Regions from separate parts of the Streptomyces sp. NPDC088785 genome, predicted to be linked through region 3. Evidence: predicted binding sites of a transcription regulator. Region 3 holds the regulator's gene; each other region holds the start of a gene.
The links. Region 3 encodes HrcA, which represses chaperone genes, less so after heat shock. Its sites were predicted from a motif close to TTNGCACTCNGNNNNNCNGAGTGCNAA; they were not measured.

Region 1: groES (co-chaperone GroES) is a predicted target of HrcA. The motif match lies at 3,410-3,436, and genes of this name have one in related genera.
Region 2: groL (chaperonin GroEL) is a predicted target of HrcA. The motif match lies at 2,638-2,664, and genes of this name have one in related genera.

The regions. Positions count from the first base shown of each region.
Region 1 is NZ_JBIVKH010000001.1:685,896-690,537, reverse strand. Features, by position in the region: gene ACIP5K_RS03025 (methyltransferase domain-containing protein) at 1-1,027, opposite strand, end outside; gene ACIP5K_RS03020 (polysaccharide deacetylase family protein) at 1,110-2,039, shown strand; gene ACIP5K_RS03015 (polysaccharide deacetylase family protein) at 2,036-2,929, shown strand; gene ACIP5K_RS03010 (hypothetical protein) at 2,920-3,219, opposite strand; gene groES (co-chaperone GroES) at 3,581-3,889, shown strand; gene groL (chaperonin GroEL) at 4,043-4,642, shown strand, end outside.
Region 2 is NZ_JBIVKH010000001.1:1,093,536-1,098,177, reverse strand. Features, by position in the region: SAM riboswitch class I at 137-266, shown strand; gene thrC (threonine synthase) at 285-1,586, shown strand; gene ACIP5K_RS04990 (MoaD/ThiS family protein) at 1,622-1,897, shown strand; gene ACIP5K_RS04985 (cold-shock protein) at 2,317-2,523, shown strand; gene groL (chaperonin GroEL) at 2,828-4,453, shown strand; gene ACIP5K_RS04975 (DUF6215 domain-containing protein) at 4,593-4,642, shown strand, end outside.
Region 3 is NZ_JBIVKH010000002.1:112,113-116,754, forward strand. Features, by position in the region: gene ACIP5K_RS06145 (MBL fold metallo-hydrolase) at 1-425, opposite strand, end outside; gene hrcA (heat-inducible transcriptional repressor HrcA) at 556-1,572, shown strand; gene dnaJ (molecular chaperone DnaJ) at 1,573-2,709, shown strand; gene ACIP5K_RS06160 (nitronate monooxygenase) at 2,846-3,922, shown strand; gene ACIP5K_RS06165 (16S rRNA (uracil(1498)-N(3))-methyltransferase) at 3,919-4,642, shown strand, end outside.

The sequences.
Region 1 (4,642 bases), on a different contig from region 3:
CGCGCTCGCGCAGCAGCGCCTTCAGCTTCTTCACGTTGAACGGCAGCCGGTCGGTGATCTCGTAGGCCGTGGCGTACGGCGTCGCCCGCAGGTCGTCCGCCGTCACGTACGCGATGGTCTCGTCGAGGAGGCCGCCGGCCACCTGTTCGGCCACCTCGGCGACCAGGTGCGCCCGGATGACGGCGCCGTCGGGCTCGTACAGATAGCGCCCTACCGGCCGCACCGCGGGGTCGGGCAGCCCGCGGCCGGTCAGCGCGCGCGGCCCCGGCAGCAGGGTGGCCCGCGTCCTGCCGGGCGCGGTGCCGAACCACAGCACGGCCTCCTTCACGTCGCCCCCGTCCGAGATCCACTCCGCGTCGGCCTCGCGCGGGATCGCCTCGTGCGGGATGCCGGGCGCGATCTTCAGTGCCGCCCGGGGCGCCTTCAGCGCGGCGGCGACGGCCCAGGACAGGGGAGGGGAGTAGGCCTCGGGGTCGAAGATCCGGCCGCGGCCGCCCCGGCGCGCGGGGTCGACGAAGACCGCGTCGTACCCCGCCGTCGCCACCTCCGTGACATCCGCCTCGCGCACCTCGATCAGCTCGGCGAGGCCCAGCGCCTCGGCGTTGGCCCGGGCGACGGCGCAGGTCAGCGGGGAGCGGTCGACGGCGAGGACGGAGATCCCGGCGCGGGCCAGCGCGATCGCGTCGCCGCCGATGCCGCAGCACAGGTCGGCGACGGAGCGCACGCCCAGGTCGGCGAGGGCCCGCGCGCGGTACTCGGCCACGCTGGTCCGGGTCGCCTGCTCGACGCCGGGCGCCGTGAAGTACATCCGGGCCGCGTCCCGCGCCCCGAACTTCGCCGCCGCCCGCTGCCGCAGCCGGGCCTGGGCGAGCGCGGCCGACACCAGGTCCGCCGGGTGCTCGCGGCGCAGCCGGGTGGCGAGGGCGAGTTCCCGGGCCGGGTCGTGGTCGCGCAGGGCGTCGAGCAGGGCCTGTCCGGCGGGGGTCAGGAGGGCGGCGAAAGAAGCGGGGTCGTTCACCCGGTCCATTGTGGGCCAGTCGGTGGATGGTGTGCGTCCGGCGGCGGTGTCGGCCCCTGACCACCGCCGTGAGCTGCAAGGATCCGGCGCCATGCAACTAGTACGACAAAAAGAAGAATACGGGGGAAGACGGACGGCGCGACGGCTCTCGGCCGCCGTCCTGGCCGCCTGCGCCCTCGTCTCCGGGTGCGCCGCCGGCGGCGGCGAGCCGGCCGTGCGCCCGGCCCCCGGCCAGCAGCCCCTCAAGGCGCCGCCGGCCCGGGCCCTCGACTCGTACGCCACCCGCCTCAAGGCCGAACGCGCCCGCGTCGTCGCGGCGGCGAAGCGCTGGCGGCTGGCCGCGCCGCCGCTCACCGCGCCGGCCCCGCCCGCGCACAAGCCGCACATCGCACCGCGCGAGGGCTTCGAGGTCGACGGCCAGCGGGAACTCGGTCTGCCGCCCGTCTTCACGACGATCCCCACCAAGAAGAAGATCGTCTTCCTCACCATCGACGACGGCGCCGAGAAGGACCCGGCCTTCGTGAAGATGATGAGCGAGCTGAGGATCCCGTACACCGCCTTCCTCAGCGACTACCTCGCCAAGGAGGACTACGGCTACTTCACGGCGATGCAGCGGGCCGGGACCGGCCTGAACAACCACACGCTGACCCACCCCTACCTGCCGGGTCTGACCTACGCGGGACAGAAGCGCGAGATCTGCGGCATGCAGGACGTCATCGAGAAGCGCTACGGAAAGCGCCCGGTCCTCTTCCGCCCGCCCTACGGCAACTACAACCAGGACACGCTGAAGGCGGCCAAGTCCTGCGGGGTGAAATACGCGCCGATCTGGAACGCCGAGGTCTTCGTGGACCGAATGGACTATCGCGAATGGGACCGCGACATCCATCCGGGCGACATCGTCCTCACGCATTTCCGGGGACGCGAGGACTGGAAGGGCACGATGCCCGACATGATCCGAATGTTCATGAAGTACGTCACCGCCAAGGGGTACGCGGTGGCACGCCTGGAGGACTACCTGTGACAGCTCCACGGGCGGGGGGCGGTCACCGGCGGCCGGCGGCGCGGGCGGCGATCGCCTGCGCGCTGGCCGCCGCGCTGCTCACCGGGTGCGCCCAGTCCGTCGACCCGATCGAGCGGATGGGCCGCAAGGCGGCGCAGAAGGTCCGCAGGCCCGATCCGCCCCCGGCGGCCGGCGCCCCCGCGGCCGCCCCCGCAGCCGCCCCCGCCCCGGTCGCGGACGCCCACCGCCGCTGGGGGCTGGCGGCCCCGCTGGCCCCGGCGCCCCGGCCGCACCGGGTGCTCGCGGCCCGCGCGCCCGGCGCGGTGCCGCCGGTCATCGACCACGTCCGCACCCGCGACAAGGTCGTCTTCCTGACCTTCGACGACGGCACCGAGCGCGACCCCCGGTTCGTCGACATGGTCCGCGACCTGCGGCTGCCGATCTCGATGTTCCTCGCCGACGGGGCCGCGGGCACCGGCCACGACCACTTCGGCCGGCTGCGGCGGCTGGGCGCCCAGGTGGAGAACCACACCCTGACCCATCCGTTCCTGCCCGGCCGGGGCTACGTCGACCAGCACGCCGAGATCTGCGGCCAGCAGGCCCGGCTGAAGTCCCGCTTCGGCGCGGCCCCGCGCCTGTTCCGCCCGCCCTACGGCGACTACGACGCGGTCACCCTGCGGGCGGCCGGCGCCTGCGGCATCGACGCGATCGTGCTGTGGCGGGCCTCGATGCGGATCGACGACCTCCGCTACGCCGACGGCGACCGGCTGCGCCCCGGCGACATCGTGCTGGCCCACTTCCGGGGGCCCGCCGAGCTGAAGGGCACGTCCCTGACGGAGATGACCTCGCGGATGCTCCGCCGCATCCAGGCGCAGGGCTTCACGGTGGCCCGCCTGGAGGACTACGTCTGACCCCGCTGCCAGGCGGCGACCGCCAGGGTCGCCGCCCCCAGCGCCGCGACCACCTGCGCGGATCCGGCCCAGGGCCGCCGCAGCCACAGGAACAACACCCCGAAGGCCAGGGCCGCCACCGCGCCGCCGCCCCAGCACCACACCTCGGTCCGGTCGGCCCCGGCCGCCGGGCCGCCCAGGCCCCGCAGCACCAGCGTGAACCCCACGAGGGCCGTGCAGGCGGCCTCCAGGGCCAGCACCAGGGCGACCAGGCAGCCCGCCGCGAACACGTCCTCGTCCGGCCGCTCCACGCCACGCGCCTCCTTCGGGCACCGGTGGACCGCCGGTGCGCAGCGGCCACGGCAGGACTCTCGTACGGAACCGTGGGCTCCGCCCGCACGTTCCCCGACCGAGACCGATCCGTGGCCCGCCGGAAGCCGCCGGAAGGCCCTCGGGGCGGGCTCGCGGCGGGGTGCGAACGGCGCCGCGCGGAGGGCGTGATTAGCAGTCCGCTTGACCGAGTGCTAATCGCGGTCATAGTCTCGCTTCTGGCACTCCCCGTAGGAGAGTGCCAATAGCGACGGGCAGGTCCGGCACCCGCGACGACGGATCCACCTGGTCGCCACCTCAGACAGTTAACCCCGTGAGATCTCCGAAGGGGGAGGTCGGATCGTGACGACCGCCAGCTCCAAGGTTGCCATCAAGCCGCTCGAGGACCGCATTGTGGTCCAGCCGCTCGACGCCGAGCAGACCACGGCCTCAGGCCTGGTCATTCCGGACACCGCGAAGGAGAAGCCCCAGGAGGGCGCCGTCCTCGCCGTGGGCCCGGGCCGTTTCGAGAACGGCGAGCGCCTGCCGCTCGACGTCAAGGTCGGCGACGTCGTTCTGTACAGCAAGTACGGCGGCACCGAGGTGAAGTACAACGGCGAGGAGTACCTCGTCCTCTCGGCCCGCGACGTGCTCGCGATCATCGAGAAGTAATCCACTCCGGATTACCTGCTTCACCGAAGCGACATCGTTCTGCTTCGACCCGCGCCCCTGGCACCCGCGATTCACATCAGCCGGGGTCAGGGGCGCGGTTCGTTTTTCACACCAAGCTTCACCCTAGTTTTCCGAGAGGGCTGAAACGCTCCCATGGCGAAGATCCTGAAGTTCGACGAGGACGCCCGTCGCGCCCTTGAGCGCGGCGTCAACAAGCTGGCCGACACGGTGAAGGTGACGATCGGCCCCCGCGGCCGCAACGTCGTCATCGACAAGAAGTTCGGCGCCCCCACCATCACCAACGACGGTGTCACGATCGCCCGTGAGGTCGAGATCGAGGACCCGTACGAGAACCTCGGCGCCCAGCTGGTGAAGGAGGTGGCGACCAAGACCAACGACATCGCGGGCGACGGCACCACCACCGCCACCGTCCTGGCCCAGGCCCTGGTCCGCGAGGGCCTGCGCAACGTCGCCGCCGGCGCCTCCCCGGCCGCCCTGAAGAAGGGCATCGACGCCGCCGTCAAGGCCGTCTCCGAGGACCTGCTCGCCACGGCGCGTCCGATCGACGAGAAGTCCGACATCGCGGCCGTCGCCGGTCTCTCCGCCCAGGACTCGCAGGTCGGCGAGCTGATCGCCGAGGCGATGGACAAGGTCGGCAAGGACGGTGTCATCACCGTCGAGGAGTCCAACACCTTCGGTCTTGAGCTGGACTTCACCGAGGGCATGGCCTTCGACAAGGGCTACCTGTCCCCG
Region 2 (4,642 bases), on a different contig from region 3:
CCGTATGTGATCCATCTCGCGGTTCGGACGACTATCTCAAGGGTCCACCCCTTCAGTTACAGTCTTGAACAGGGTCCGTGACCATCGCATGTCGGGGTCGACGAGCCCACACAACTCCATCCACACAATCGAATACCGCTCATCCAGAGGGGCAGAGGGAAACGGCCCGTTGAAGCCCCGGCAACCCTCCCGCCGACCGACGAGGTCACGGTGGGGAAGGTGCCAATTCCGTCTCGTGGCGAGATGCGTCGCGAGGAAGATGAGGAGAAAGGGCCTCGCCTCTCATGGCTGTACAGACTGTCGCCACCGAATCCGCCACCACGGACGCCGTCGATCTCGGTCCCGCATCCGGCCTCTCCTGCCGCGAGTGCGGCGCACGGGTCCCGCTCGGACCGGTCTTCGCCTGTGCCGAGTGTTTCGGGCCTCTGGAAGTCGCGTACGACCTGCCGGTCGGCGATCCCGAGGCGCTCCGCAAGCGGATCGAGGCCGGCCCCGCCAACATCTGGCGCTACGCCCCTCTCCTGCCCGTCCCGGCCGACGTCGCCGAGAAGCCGAACCTGAACCCCGGCTGGACCAAGCTCGTCCAGGCCGACAACCTCGCCCGCGAGCTGGGTGTCGAGCAGGGCAAGCTGTTCGTCAAGGACGACTCCGGCAACCCGACCCACTCCTTCAAGGACCGGGTCGTCGCGCAGGCCATCGAGGCCGCCCGCGCCTTCGGCTTCACCACCCTCTCCTGCTCCTCCACGGGCAACCTGGCCGGTGCCGTCGGCGCCGCCGCCGCCCGCGCCGGCTTCCGCTCCTGCGTGTTCATCCCGCACGACCTGGAGCAGGGCAAGGTCGTCATGGCCGGTGTCTACGGCGGTGACCTCGTCGCCATCGAGGGCAACTACGACGACGTGAACCGCTTCTGCTCCGAGCTGATCGGCGACCCGCTCGGCGAGGGCTGGGGCTTCGTCAACGTCAACCTGCGCCCGTACTACGGCGAGGGCTCCAAGACGCTGGCCTACGAGATCTGCGAGCAGCTCGGCTGGCGGCTGCCCGACCAGCTGGTCATCCCGATCGCGTCCGGCTCCCAGTTCACGAAGATCGACAAGGGGCTGAAGGAGCTGATCCAGCTCGGCCTCGTCGAGGACCGGCCGTACAAGCTCTTCGGCGCCCAGGCCGAGGGCTGCTCCCCGGTCTCGGTGGCGTACAAGGGCGGCCACGACGTGGTGCGCCCGCAGAAGCCGGCCACGATCGCCAAGTCCCTGGCGATCGGCAACCCGGCCGACGGCCCGTACGTCCTGGACATCGCCCGGCGCACCGGCGGCGCCGTGGAGGACGTGGACGACGAGCAGGTCGTCGACGCGATCCGGCTGCTCGCCCGCACCGAGGGCATCTTCGCGGAGACGGCCGGCGGCGTGACGCTCGGCGTCACCCGCAAGCTCATCGAGGCCGGACTGATCGACCCGTCGCTGACCACGGTCGTGCTGAACACGGGGGACGGGCTGAAGACGCTCGACGCCGTCGCGGAGTCCTCGCAGGCCACCGCCACGATCCGGCCGTCCCTGGACGCGTTCCGCGCCGCCGGCCTGGCCGCCGAGTAGTCCACCCCCCAGCAACAGATCGCCGAGGTGCATCCATGAGCGTCAACGTCCGCATCCCCACCATCCTCCGTACCTACACCGGCGGCGCGGCCGAGGTCAGCGCCGAGGGCGCCACGCTCGCCGACGTCATCGCCGACCTGGAGAAGAACCACACGGGGATCTCCGCCCGCGTCCTCGACGACCAGGGCAAGCTGCGCCGGTTCGTCAATGTGTACGTGAACGACGACGACGTCCGTTTCGAGCAGGGCCTGGAGACCGCCACGCCCGACGGCGCCGGCGTGTCGATCATTCCGGCCGTCGCCGGCGGCTGACACCCGCAGTCCCCTTGATTGCCCCCTCCGCGAGGAAAGCGGAGGGGGCAATTCTGCATGGTTGAGCGCGGTACAGTTGGGGAAGCTGGTTCGATTCCGATCGCGGCGCATGACGGGCGCATATGAGTTCTCGCCCGGCGCGCGACAAGAAGCAGCCAATGTGTCCCGCCCATTCAGGCCCTTTATGGCTTTTGTGTGGCCCGACTTGCCCTGGGATCCGTCCAGTTGGCCCGTTTTCCGCGATCACGCGTGCCCAGAATTCTCGTCCGACTGACCTGTTGCAGACGGCAGTTGGGCAGATACATTCAGCCGCGGTCGACGCGTTCCGGCGCACACCCCCAAACCCTTTGGGGCGTGAGGTCTGACCCGGGTCCGCGAAGTGCGGACTCGCGCAAGGGCCAGTAATAGGGGAGTTAGGCATGGCTCAGGGCACCGTCAAGTGGTTCAACGCGGAGAAGGGGTACGGCTTCATCGCGGTCGACGGTGGTGCGGATGTTTTCGTCCACTACAGCGCGATTCAGATGGACGGCTACCGCACCCTCGAAGAGGGTCAGCGAGTGGAATTCGAGATCTCGCAGGGCCAGAAGGGGCCGCAGGCCGACATGGTCCGCCTGGCCGCCGGCTGAGCGCGCGACCGACTGTAGTACGCAAGCTTCGAACGGTCCACGAAGGGCCCGCTCCCGGTTCGCCGGGGCGGGCCCTTCGTGCTGCGCGCGCCCCCGCCCGATCTGTGATAGCCGCTTGCACTCGCATGGGTCGAGTGCTAATCATTGGCTTAGCACTCTCCGAGTGAGAGTGACAGAACTTGGATCGGGTCGGTGAGGTCCGGGAGCCGGGTGGGGCAAGGAACCACAAGGCTCAAGGGCCGTCCGTCGCGGGCACCAGCACGGTCCGTTTGCGTTTCCACCCCGTCCGGGAGGACCACTTCACATGGCCAAGATCATCGCGTTCGACGAGGAGGCACGGCGCGGCCTCGAGCGCGGCATGAACCAGCTCGCCGACGCCGTCAAGGTGACCCTGGGCCCCAAGGGTCGCAACGTCGTCCTCGAGAAGAAGTGGGGCGCCCCCACGATCACCAACGATGGTGTGTCCATCGCCAAGGAGATCGAGCTCGAGGACCCGTACGAGAAGATCGGCGCCGAGCTGGTCAAGGAGGTCGCGAAGAAGACGGACGACGTCGCCGGTGACGGCACGACGACCGCGACCGTCCTGGCCCAGGCCCTGGTGCGCGAGGGTCTGCGCAACGTGGCCGCCGGTGCCAACCCGATGGCCCTCAAGCGCGGCATCGAGAAGGCCGTCGAGGCCGTCTCCGGTGCGCTTCTCGAGCAGGCCAAGGAGGTCGAGACCAAGGAGCAGATCGCTTCGACGGCCTCCATCTCCGCCGCCGACACCCAGATCGGCGAGCTCATCGCCGAGGCGATGGACAAGGTCGGCAAGGAAGGCGTCATCACCGTCGAGGAGTCGCAGACCTTCGGTCTGGAGCTTGAGCTCACCGAGGGCATGCGCTTCGACAAGGGCTACATCTCGGCGTACTTCGCCACCGACATGGAGCGTATGGAGGCCTCGCTTGAGGACCCCTACATCCTGATCGTCAACTCGAAGATCGGCAACGTGAAGGACCTCCTTCCGCTGCTGGAGAAGGTCATGCAGTCGGGCAAGCCCCTGCTGATCATCGCCGAGGACGTCGAGGGCGAGGCCCTGTCGACCCTGGTCGTCAACAAGATCCGTGGCACCTTCAAGTCCGTCGCCGTCAAGGCCCCGGGCTTCGGTGACCGCCGCAAGGCCATGCTCGGCGACATCGCCATCCTCACCGGTGGCACCGTCATCTCCGAGGAGGTCGGCCTCAAGCTGGAGAACGCCGGTCTCGACCTGCTCGGCCGCGCCCGCAAGGTCGTCATCACCAAGGACGAGACGACGATCGTCGACGGCTCGGGTGAGAGCGACCAGGTCCAGGGCCGCGTCAACCAGATCCGCGCCGAGATCGAGAACTCGGACAGCGACTACGACCGCGAGAAGCTCCAGGAGCGCCTCGCGAAGCTGGCCGGCGGCGTCGCGGTCATCAAGGCCGGTGCCGCGACCGAGGTCGAGCTCAAGGAGCGCAAGCACCGCATCGAGGACGCCGTCCGCAACGCGAAGGCGGCCGTCGAAGAGGGCATCGTCGCCGGTGGTGGCGTGGCTCTCCTCCAGGCCTCCGCGGTGTTCGAGAAGCTGGAGCTGGAGGGTGACGAGGCGACCGGCGCCAACGCCGTGAAGCTCGCCCTGGAGGCCCCGCTCAAGCAGATCGCCGTCAACGGCGGCCTCGAGGGCGGCGTCGTCGTGGAGAAGGTCCGGAACCTGGCCGTCGGCCACGGTCTGAACGCTGCCACGGGCGAGTACGTCGACATGATCGCCGAGGGCATCCTCGACCCGGCGAAGGTGACGCGCTCCGCGCTCCAGAACGCCGCGTCGATCGCCGCGCTGTTCCTCACCACCGAGGCCGTCATCGCCGACAAGCCGGAGAAGGCGGGCGCCGCCCCGGCCGGCGGCGGCATGCCGGGCGGTGACATGGACTTCTGAGCCTGACGGTTCAGCCTGTCCTCGACGAGGGCGGCACCCCCTGCGGGGGGTGCCGCCCTCGTCTTTTTCCGGTACCCCGCGCCGCGCGCTCCGGGCCGTTCGCTACTGTCCCTCTGCGATGAGCTCACCTGGGGGGAACATGACAGAGAAGCGGGTCGGCGTGTGGGGGCAGACGGTCGCGGCCTTCGC
Region 3 (4,642 bases):
TGGCGCGGGGTGACCAGGACGTCGGTCGCCTCGGCCGCCCGGTCCGCGGGCAGCCCGTGCCGCACGGCGTCCTCGTACAGGCCGTCGCGGCGCCACGCGGACACGGTGTCCGGGCCCCCGGCGCCGTACGTCTCGGCGCCCGCGAAGACCGCGGTGCCGAGTACGTGGTCGAAGTGCGGGTGGGTGAGCACGACGTGCGTCACGCGGGTGTGCGCGCCGAGCAGCCGCCGGACGTCGGCGTGCAGCCCGGCCCCTTCACGGAGTGAGGATCCCGTGTCGATCAGCAGGGCCGCGCCGGAGCCCGCGACCAGCCCGGCCGTGGCGTCCCAGCCGGGCAGCCGGATCCGGCCCGCGCGGGGCGCGAGTTCCTCCCAGCCCGCGGCCTTCCAGTCGATGTGCGTGCCGCCTTCGGCATGACCTTCCATACGGCGACGCTAGCGGCCTTGCCGGGCCCGTACCCGTCGGCCGTACACTGAGCCGGGGACTCCTGGCACTCACCCGCAGCGAGTGCCAGACCAGAAAGATCGCTCAGGCCGAAGCTGGAGGTGTGCGCCGATGCTCAGTGAACGCAGGCTCGAAGTGCTGCGCGCCATCGTCCAGGACTACGTGGGCACCGAGGAGCCGGTCGGCTCCAAGGCGCTCACCGAGCGGCACCGGCTCGGCGTCTCCCCGGCGACCGTGCGCAACGACATGGCCGCCCTGGAGGACGAGGGGTACATCGCCCAGCCGCACACCAGTGCCGGGCGGATCCCCACCGACAAGGGGTACCGCCTCTTCGTCGACAAGCTCACCGCGGTGAAGCCGATGACCGGACCCGAGCGGCGCGCCGTCCAGAACTTCCTGGAGGGCGCCGTCGACCTCGACGACGTCGTCGGCCGCACCGTGCGGCTGCTCGCGCAGCTGACCCGGCAGGTCGCGGTCGTCCAGTACCCGTCCCTGACCCGGTCCACGGTGCGCCACGTCGAGCTGTTGTCGCTGGCGCCCGCCCGTCTGATGCTCGTACTGATCACGGACACCGGGCGGGTCGAGCAGCGGATGATCGACTGTCCCGCGCCCTTCGGGGAGTCGGCGCTGGCGGATCTGCGGGCCCGGCTCAACAGCCGGGTCGCGAGCCGCCGTTTCGCGGATGTGCCGCAGTTGGTGCAGGATCTGCCGGAAGCCTTCGACGCCGAGGACCGCGGTACGGTCGCGACGGTGCTCTCCACCCTGCTGGAGACGCTGGTCGAGGAGTCCGAGGAGCGTCTGATGATCGGCGGCACCGCCAATCTCACCCGCTTCGGACATGACTTTCCCCTCACCATCAGGCCCGTCCTGGAGGCACTGGAGGAGCAGGTCGTGCTCCTCAAGCTGCTGGGTGAGGTGGGCGATTCGGGCATGGCCGTACGCATCGGTCACGAGAACGCCCACGAGGGACTCAACTCCACGTCCGTCGTGTCGGTCGGCTACGGTTCGGGCGGCGAGGCAGTAGCCAAGCTCGGCGTGGTCGGACCGACCCGCATGGATTACCCGGGAACGATGGGAGCAGTACGCGCAGTGGCACGTTACGTCGGACAGATCCTGGCGGAGTCGTAAGTGGCCACGGACTACTACGCCGTACTCGGCGTGCGCCGCGACGCTTCCCAGGACGAGATCAAGAAGGCTTTTCGGAGGCTCGCCCGCGAGCTGCACCCGGACGTGAATCCGGATCCGAAGACCCAGGAGCGGTTCAAGGAGATCAACGCCGCCTACGAGGTGCTCTCCGACCCGCAGAAGAAGCAGGTCTACGACCTGGGGGGAGACCCCCTGTCGCAGTCCGGCGGAGGCGGCGCGGGAGGCTTCGGCGCCGGCGGGTTCGGGAACTTCTCGGACATCATGGACGCGTTCTTCGGGACGGCGTCGCAGCGCGGCCCGCGCTCGCGCACCCGTCGCGGCCAGGACGCCATGATCCGGCTGGAGGTCGAGCTGGACGAGGCCGCCTTCGGCACCACCAAGGACATCCAGGTCGACACGGCGGTCGTCTGTACGACCTGTAGCGGCGAGGGTGCCGCGCCGGGGACCTCCGCGCAGACCTGTGACATGTGCCGCGGCCGCGGCGAGGTGTCGCAGGTGACGCGGTCCTTCCTCGGCCAGGTCATGACCTCGCGGCCGTGCCCGCAGTGCCAGGGCTTCGGCACCGTCGTGCCCACCCCGTGCCCGGAGTGCGCCGGTGACGGCCGCATCCGTTCGCGGCGGACGCTGACGGTGAAGATCCCGGCCGGTGTGGACAACGGCACGCGGATCCAGCTCGCGGGCGAGGGCGAGGTCGGCCCCGGCGGCGGCCCCGCCGGCGACCTGTATGTCGAGATCCACGAGCTGCCGCACCCGATGTTCCAGCGGCGCGGCGACGACCTGCACTGCACGGTCACCATCCCGATGACCGCGGCGGCCCTCGGCACCAAGGTGCCGCTGGAGACGCTCGACGGGATGGAGGAGGTCGACATCCGGCCGGGCACCCAGTCCGGGCAGTCGATCCCGCTGCACGGGCGCGGTGTGACGCACCTGCGCGGCGGCGGGCGCGGTGACCTCATCGTGCACGTCGAGGTGATGACCCCGCAGAAGCTCGACGCCGAGCAGGAGCGGGTGCTGCGCGAGCTCGCCAAGCTGCGCGGCGAGGAGCGGCCGACCGGCCAGTTCCAGCCCGGTCAGCAGGGCCTCTTCTCGCGGCTGAAGGACGCCTTCAACGGACGGTGAGCCGGTGGTCGGGGGCTCGGGGTGATCTTCCCCGGGCCCCTTTCCGCCGCGCCGCCCGCACCGTCCCCCGCGCCGCCGCCCGGGCCCCCGCGGGCCGCGATTCGGCCGGTCGGGAAGCACGTGGCACGATGCCGGTATGTCCTCCTCCGCACTGGCTGATCTCTGTCACTGCCCGATCGTTTCGGCCCCCATGGCGGGCGGCGCGTCGCGGCCCGAGCTGGTGGCCGCCGTGTCCGAAGCGGGCGGGCTCGCCTTCCTCGCCGCCGGGTACAAAACCGCCGACGGGATGTATGAGGAGATCCAGCGGGTCCGGGGACTCACCGGCCGGCCCTTCGGCGTCAACCTCTTCCTGCCGCAGCCCGAGTACGCCGACCCGGCCGCGGTCGAGGTGTACCGCAACCAGCTCGCCGGCGAGGCCACCTGGTACCAGACGCCGCTCGGCGACCCCGACAGCGGACGCGACGACGGCTACGACGCCAAGCTGGCCATCCTCGTCGACGACCCGGTGCCGCTGGTCTCCTTCACCTTCGGCTGCCCCACCCGCGAGGTCGTCGACGCGCTGCGCCGGGTCGGCACCCTCACGGTGGTCACCGTGACGACGGCGGCCGAGGCGCGGGCCGCGGAGGCCGTCGGCGCCGACGGCGTCTGTGTGCAGGGCATCGAGGCGGGCGGCCACCAGGGCACCCACCGCGACGCCGCCGAGACCGACGGCAGCGGGGTCGGACTGCTCGCGCTCCTCGCCCAGGTGCGCGAGGCCGTGCGGCTGCCCGTCGTCGCGGCCGGCGGGATCATGCGGGGCGCCCAGATCGCCGCCGTGCTCGCGGCCGGCGCCGACCTCGCGCAGCTCGGCACCGCGTTCCTGGTCACCCCCGAGTCCGGAGCGCCCGACCTGCACAAGCAGGCCATGACCGATCCGCTGTTCACCCGCACCGAGCTGACCCGGGCGTTCTCCGGGCGGCCCGCGCGCGGCCTCGTCAACCGGTTCCTGCGCGAGCACGGCCCGTACGCGCCCGCCGCCTACCCCGAGGTGCACCACATGACCTCGCCGATCCGCAAGGCCGCCGCCAAGGCCGGGGACCCGCAGGCGATGGCTCTGTGGGCGGGGCAGGGGCACCGGCTCGCCCGGGAACTGCCCGCCGGACAGCTCGTCGAGGTGCTCGCCGCCGAACTGGCCGAGGCCCGGGGTGCGCTGGGCCGGCGGGGTGCCGCGTGACGGCGCCGGTGTTCGTCGTCGACGGGCCCGTCCCCGACGCCCGTCCGTACGTCCTCGACGGGCCCGAGGGGCGGCACGCCGTCTCCGTGAAGCGGCTGCGGGCCGGGGAGCGCGTGGTGCTCACCGACGGCCTCGGCGCGTGGTGCGAGGGCGTCGTCACGGGCAGCGAGGGCAAGGACCGGCTGCTCGTCGACGCGGGAGCGCTGCGCACCGAGCCGGCGGAGCGGCCCCGGATCACCGTCGTCCAGGCCCTCCCCAAGGGCGACCGGGGCGAGCTCGCCGTCGAGACGATGACCGAGACCGGCGTCGACGCGATCGTGCCGTGGGCGGCGTCGCGCTGCATCACCCAGTGGCGCGGCGAGCGCGGCCTGAAGGCGCTCGGCAAGTGGCGGGCCACCGCCCGCGAGGCCGGCAAGCAGTCGCGCCGGGTGCGGTTCCCCGAGGTCGCGGAGGCGGCGTCCACGAAGGAGGTCGCCGCGCTGCTCGCCGGGGCCGATCTCGCGGTCGTCCTGCACGAGGACCGCGACCACGCCGGCGCCGCGCTGGCCTCGGTGGACCTCCCGGCGACCGGGGGCATCGTCCTCGTCGTCGGCCCCGAAGGTGGCGTCTCCCCCGAGGAGCTGACGGCGTTCGCCGCCGCCGGGGCGCTGACCTGCCGCCTCGGCCGCAGTGTCCTGCGCACCTCGACGGCCGGGACGGCGGCGGCGGCGCTGCTGCTGG